Regions from separate parts of the Marinobacter sp. LM1 genome, predicted to be linked through region 2. Evidence: predicted binding sites of a transcription regulator. Region 2 holds the regulator's gene; each other region holds the start of a gene.
The links. Region 2 encodes sigma-54, which starts transcription at its own class of promoters, with help from an activator protein. Its sites were predicted from a motif close to ANTGGCATNNANNTTGCTNT; they were not measured.
Positions count from the first base shown of each region.

Region 1: the regulator sigma-54 is predicted to act here: its motif matches at 1,097-1,116, upstream of OZ656_RS03075 (PEP-CTERM sorting domain-containing protein).
Region 3: the regulator sigma-54 is predicted to act here: its motif matches at 1,330-1,349, upstream of OZ656_RS02570 (ammonium transporter).

Region 1 covers NZ_CP114373.1:673,414-675,670, forward strand. The annotation lists gene aupA (alkane uptake protein AupA) at 1-171, opposite strand, end outside; gene OZ656_RS03075 (PEP-CTERM sorting domain-containing protein) at 471-1,025, opposite strand; tRNA gene OZ656_RS03080 (tRNA-Ile) at 1,236-1,312, opposite strand; gene rpoD (RNA polymerase sigma factor RpoD) at 1,373-2,257, opposite strand, start outside.
Region 2 covers NZ_CP114373.1:2,983,519-2,985,775, reverse strand. The annotation lists gene ptsN (PTS IIA-like nitrogen regulatory protein PtsN) at 1-24, opposite strand, end outside; gene hpf (ribosome hibernation promoting factor) at 113-421, opposite strand; gene OZ656_RS13935 (RNA polymerase factor sigma-54) at 495-2,024, opposite strand; gene lptB (LPS export ABC transporter ATP-binding protein) at 2,213-2,257, opposite strand, start outside.
Region 3 covers NZ_CP114373.1:568,695-570,951, reverse strand. The annotation lists gene OZ656_RS02570 (ammonium transporter) at 1-1,223, opposite strand, end outside; gene OZ656_RS02565 (DUF1989 domain-containing protein) at 1,590-2,257, opposite strand, start outside.

The DNA.
Region 1 (2,257 bases), 2.0 Mb from region 2:
CTGCTCATTGAACATCGAAAGGGACTGGGCGGTGGCCACATCGACCGGCATTACACCATAACTGGTGCCCAGGTTGCCCATACTGGCACTGGTGGGCATGGACAGGGAGGCGGAAACTGCTGCAACGGCAAGGGATACCGCCCGTACTGAGAATCGGGGGGAAAGAACCATGTATACACTCCGTTCACTCATTGTTTTTGTGCTCAGTCCCGAGGGATTCCTTTCAGGACTGGTACGCTTGTTCAGGTTTTAGTGTATGAGGCTTGTCTGATCGGGACGTTGGCATTTTTGACACGACAGGGTGTCGGTAGAACCACGTACCTCAAGAATTGTCTAAAACGGCTGAAAACTCATGAGCTTAAAAGGTGGGCTTCTGTGTATTTCTGTTACTTAATGTTTGCGGTTTTGTGAACGGGCACAAAAAAAGCTCCCCGAGGGGAGCTTTAGTGGCATGTAAAGAATGTCGACACTCAGGCGGGTTTCTGTAACTTTCTTCTGATTGTGAGCATGCCCAGAATGCCAAGTCCCAGCAGGCCCAGTGTTCCTGGCTCAGGAACCTGTACAGGAACGGACTTGCCAAAGATCGCTACATGAGAAATGGCGCCTCTGTTCGGATAAAAGCCCTGAAGATCCAGTACGTCCTGGCCATTCCAGCTGCCGATGTTGAACAGGTATTGTGGCTCGTTGCCGTCTTTGACAACCAGAAAGCACTCAGGGCACACAATGTAGTCCGGGCCATCCCAGCTGATCACCGCGTTGTTAGGGTCTCCGGTGAAACTGGTGGAGTAGAAGGATTGGTAGGAGCCTTCTTCCGGGCCTTCGTAGTTGGACTTGTAAAGCAAAGTGAGGTCGGACGTTCCAAAAAGGGCTGCAACGTCACCGGCGTCAAGCGCTGGATTTGGGGGGCCTACGTCGACAGTTTTGTCGGCGTCTGCGGGGCCAAGGATCAGGGCCATAGCCCCAGCAGACCAGGTTAATGCCAGAGCCGCAATAACGTGTGTTATCTGCTTTGTAATCTGTTTCATTTTTCACCTTCTCTCAGGGCAAGCCCTGAACGCAGTGCGGCGAAGCCGCGATCTGTACTTACGTCTGACTTTCAGCACAGTGCGTGCCATTAGGATTATTTGACGTTAGAACAGAGGCTTGGGCAGTGCTTAAGAGAAGGTTGGAGGCGTATGTGTAAATAAGTTGGACAGGAGTGAGTTGGGTGCGGGTTGGGGGAGGAGTTTGGGAGATGGTGGGCCCAGCTGGACTCGAACCAGCGACCAAGGGATTATGAGTCCCCTGCTCTAACCAACTGAGCTATAGGCCCGGAAAAGAAAACGGGCGCCATTATACCCACGAGGGGTGGCGCCCGCTACTGTCTTGCGGATTAACCGTTGCCCTGGTCGTCAATGAAGCCGCGCAGGTGATCGGAGCGGGAAGGGTGGCGCAGTTTGCGCAGGGCCTTGGCTTCGATCTGACGGATACGCTCCCGGGTGACGTCGAACTGTTTGCCGACTTCTTCCAGAGTGTGGTCTGTGTTCATCTCGATACCGAAGCGCATGCGCAGCACCTTGGATTCGCGAGCGGTCAGGCCGGCCAGTACAGAGCGGGTGGCTTCGCGCAGGCCTTCTGCGGTGGCGGAATCCACTGGCGACAGAGCCTGGATATCTTCGATGAAATCGCCCAGATGGCTGTCTTCATCATCACCGATCGGTGTTTCCATGGAGATCGGCTCTTTGGCGATCTTCAGCACCTTGCGGATTTTGTCTTCCGGCATTTCCATGCGCTCGCCAAGCTCTTCCGGTGTGGGCTCGCGGCCCATTTCCTGCAGCATCTGGCGGGAAATACGGTTCAGCTTGTTGATCGTTTCGATCATGTGCACCGGAATCCGGATGGTGCGGGCCTGGTCCGCAATAGAGCGGGTGATGGCCTGGCGAATCCACCAGGTAGCGTAGGTGGAGAACTTGTAGCCACGACGGTACTCGAACTTGTCCACCGCCTTCATCAGGCCGATGTTGCCTTCCTGGATCAGATCCAGGAACTGCAGGCCGCGGTTGGTGTATTTCTTGGCGATGGAAATAACCAGACGCAGGTTGGCCTCAACCATTTCCTTTTTGGCGCGGCGGGCTTTCGCCTCACCGATAGACACCCGGCGGTTGATTTCCTTGATGTCGGCCACGTCCAGATCCACTTCGGTCTGCACGTTCTGGATGCGTTTCTGCAGGCGTACGATTTCGTCAATGCGCTCGCCGATGGCAGCGGCGTATGGCTT
Region 2 (2,257 bases):
GATGGTCAGGGATGGCTCGCTCATGGATCGACTGCATGTCCGTAAAAAAAAGGCTGCGGCCGGTTAGCCCCGCCGCAGCTCGTTTCATGAAACACCCGGTAAGGTTCGCGCTTCAGCGACCGCCGTTACCGTGCATCCGGTCTACGTTCTTTTCCTTGTGCTTGAGGATCTGACGGTCCAGCTTGTCGACCAGAGCGTCGATTGCGGCGTACATGTCCTCATTTTCTGCCTTTGCGTGAATCTCACCACCAATCACGTGCAGCGTGGCTTCCGCCATCTGGCGCACCTTCTCGACCTCCAGTGTGACCTGGCAGTTACTGATGTGGTCGAAGTGACGCTCCAGCTTCTCGAACTTGGTGTTGACGTAATCCTTCAGAGCGGGAGTCAGTTCTACGTGATGGCCTGAAATGTTGAGTTGCATAGGCGTCTCCTGTTGTCATACTGCCGGCGTGCTTGCCGGCTTGCGTGCCAGTGCATCTTGCACCGGCGAAAGTTTAAACCAGGCGTTTTCGTTCGTTCGAGGGAGGAATATGCATGGCCTCCCGGTATTTGGCCACGGTACGCCGCGCCACGTTGATTCCCTGTTCCCCTAGCATGGCTGCAATTTTGCTATCGCTCAATGGCTTTTTCGGGGTTTCCTCGGCAATCAGCTTCTTGATCATCGCCCGGATGGCTGTAGACGAGCATTCGCCGCCCTCGGCGGTGCTGACGTGGCTGGAGAAAAAGTACTTCAGCTCAAAAATACCGCGGGGCGTGTGCATGTACTTCTGGGTGGTAACCCGGGAAATCGTGGACTCGTGCATTTCCACCGCCTGGGCAATGTCAGACAGGATCAGAGGCTTCATGGCTTCTTCGCCCTGATCGAGGAACCCTTGCTGGTGTTCAACGATGCGGGTGGCCACTTTCAGCAGGGTTTCATTCCGGCTTTGCAGGCTCTTGATAAACCATTTCGCTTCTTGCAGCTGGTCGCGCAGGTAGGTGTTATCGGCACTGCTGTCAGCCCGGCGGATCAGTGACGCGTAGCTGGCATTCACCCGGATACGCGGAGCGATTTCCGGGTTGAGTTCAACCCGCCAGCGGCCTTCGTGTTTGCGTACGATGACGTCCGGGATAACGTAATCCGGTTCGGCCCGGTCCACGACATCGCCAGGGCGAGGGTTCAGGCTGGTGATCAGGGCCAGTACCTGTTTCAGCTGGTCTTCCTTGAGCCGGCTGCGGCGCAACAGCTGTGCGTAGTCCCGGTTGCCAAGCAGATGCAGGAACTGGGTAACCACCAGTCTCGCCTGGCGCAGCCAGGGGGTATCCGGTGGCAGCTGGTTGAGCTGAATCAGCAGGCATTCCTGGAGATCCCGAGCGAACACGCCGGGCGGGTCGAAGTGTTGCAGGCGGTGGAGTACCGCTTCCACTTCGTCCAGTTCCAACGGGTCTTCTTCGGTTTCGTCCAGCAGGCCTGCGTGAATGTCCTCAATGTCAGACGTCAGGTAGCCGCGTTCATCCACAGCATCCAGCAGTGCGTGGGCAATGGCCTGATCCCGCTCGCTCAGAGGCGTCAGGTTCAGCTGCCACTCGAGGTGATCCTGCAGGGTTTCGGTAGGCGAGTTCCGGGTTTCGAAATCCGATTCGTGCTCGTCTTCGCCTTTGCTGGCCGGAGCCGGGGCAGACTGGTAGATGTCGTCCCAGGCGGTATCCACTGGCAGATCATCGGGAATGTTGTCCGGAATATCGTTCTCGGACGACCAGTCCGGGCCGTTCTCGGTTTCGTCCCAGTCCGGGCTCGCGTCCTGGTGGCTGTCGTCCTGGGTGGTCTCAGAGCCGGAAGCTTCGCTGTGCTCGTGCTCTTCGCGTTCGTCGCCTTCAGCGTGCTCATCGTCCTCGGAGGTTTCCAGCATGGGGTTTGATTCCAGCGCCTGCTGGATTTCCTGCTGGAGATCGAGGGTAGAAAGCTGCAGCAGGCGTATAGCCTGCTGCAGCTGGGGCGTCATGGTCAGACTCTGGCCCAGCTTAAGCTGTAATGAGGCTTTCATAACCATGGCTCAAGATCCATAACTCGTGGGCATCCCGGTTGTTGCTTTGCCGGCGCACAGGCCGAAAAAAATGTTGTACGCTGGTTACTTGCCATTGTCTGTAGACAGTATAAGCAAGTTTTTTGCCGAGTTTACTTGCTACAGATCATCAAAACAATCAGGCCTCGGATAAACCCTGTTTTATCAGGTCAGAGCCGGAACTCGTCGCCCAGATATACTTCTTTCACCTGCTG
Region 3 (2,257 bases), 1.9 Mb from region 2:
TCGACCTGAGGGGGTACACGCAGGGCATTCAGTTTCTTCAGCACGTATGAGATGCCCCAGCCCGGAATGAAGCCGGTCAGTGCCATCACGATGCCACCAATCAGCTGCCCGGTTAGAGTAATATCAGGCAGGTCACCCACATTCGGGTAAGAAGAGGCAAACACACCGACCATCACGACACCGTAAAGGCCACAGAAACCGTGTACTGCCACCGCACCCACAGCATCGTCTACGCCCATTTTTTCTACCATGCGACCCACCAGCGGCATCAACGCACCGCCACTGGCAGCGATGACAAAGGCCAGACCCGGGTAATACAGATCCAGACCCGCGGCAACGGTGATGATCCCTGCCAAGCCACCGGACATGGTCCAGAACGGCTCACGCGATGTCAGGTAGGCACCAATGACACCACCGGCAAAGCCCATCAAGGTGTTGAAGCCGAACGCGGACAGGTTGGTCGGGTTGCCATAGATCGTGGTCCAGCCGGTATCACCACTATTAAAGATGATGCAGCCACCCAGGAAGCCAAAGAAACCGACGATGATCATCATCAGGCCGATCAGTGACATCGGCAGGCTGTGTGGCGGGATATACATCGCGACACCGTTCTGGAACTTGCCAACGCGCGCACCCAGGTTCATCAGCACACCCAGCGCGAAGAAGCCGGCAACCCCATGTACCACACCAGACGCACCCACATCGTGGTAGCCCAGCTTGGTCAGCAGCCAGCCATCCGGGTGCCAACCCCAGGCACCAGCCAGAATCCAGACAGCGGAACCAAGAATGGCCGCCAGGATCAGGAAGGCGCTCAGACGGATACGTTCGATCACGGCACCAGACAGGATCGAGCCGGTGGTAGCACCAAACAGCGCGAAGGCGGCGAAGAAGATGCCGGTACCCATATCCTTAACGTCAGGCCCCATGCTCACACTCCAGGGCAGCGCCGCAGAAGCATCGATCGGAATCAGGCCGTTCGGGAAGGCATTGTAGATCCACCAACCGAAGAAGTAGAAGGTTGGAATGATGACCGAAAGGGTCAGAATGTTTTTCATCCCTGAAGTCAGGGCATTCTTGACGCGGGAAGCGCCAATTTCATAGGCGAGGAATCCGGCATGGATCATGAACATGATGGCAGTAGACCACCAGTAGAACACTTCCACATTCATCGCTTGGTGCATTTCGAAAGTCGCCTTGAGCGACTCCACGGTTTCCACAGTCATAGGCTTGTCCTCGTTTATGCGGAAAGGGACCGCTTTTTGTTTGCTGCACCGCAGCATATAAGCCGGGGCATCCTTACTCTTCAGTGATTTTTTTTCCTGATAAGAAAAAGCAATCCATGTGCCAAAAGTATCCACAACCCATAAAATATAGAAACAATATTTATAAGATATTGTTTTATAACGGCTTAAAAACAATTAACTCTTGATTGAAAAATTATTTTCTCGGATAAAACACCCTGTGGATAATTACCGTGCTTTATACGAGGGCTTTTTCGCACTTGCGTGCACCCGTATTGTTCATTTAGTAGCCAAGCACAAAAAAAGCGCCCACAAAGGACGCTTTCATGAAAGGTATTTTCAGGGGTATCAGCTTCTCACTTTGATCCGCTCCGGATCATGGAAAGGCAGTGCCTGAACCTGAGCCGGCAACCGCTTCTGCAGTCCATCCAGCTGCCCCACTTCCAGTCGGGTACCCGGTTCTGACCAGGCGGGCTGAACACGACAGAGTGCAATCATTTTGCCCAGCAAGGGCGAGGCCGTTGCGCTGGTTATCTGACCAACCGGCATGCGCCCGTCGTACACCAGATCACCGTGGTGAACAGGCTCATTGCCATCCAGCACCAGCCCCACCAGCTTCTGTCTGCTCTCAGGCGACTGCCGCTGCAGCGCCGCTCGCCCGCTGAAATCTTCTTCCTTGGTTTTCATCGGCACGGTGAAGCCGATGCCGGCCTCGTAGGGGTTGGTCTGGTTGCAGAATTCGTGCTCCGCAAAGATCAAGCCCGCCTCGATTCGCAGCATGTCCAACGCGGCAAACCCCAGTGGCGCCAGACCATGGGGCTGGCCAGCCTGCCAAATCACATCCCATACCGCTGCGCCGTCATCAGGATGACACCACACTTCAAACCCTAACTCACCGGTGTAGCCGGTTCGCGAAACCATCAGCGGTATGCCTTCCGGCCCGCCCAAACGGCCAATGGTGAAGTGGAACCACTTCAATTCGCTCACCGGTGTCCGGTTTTCCGGCTGCCAAACCA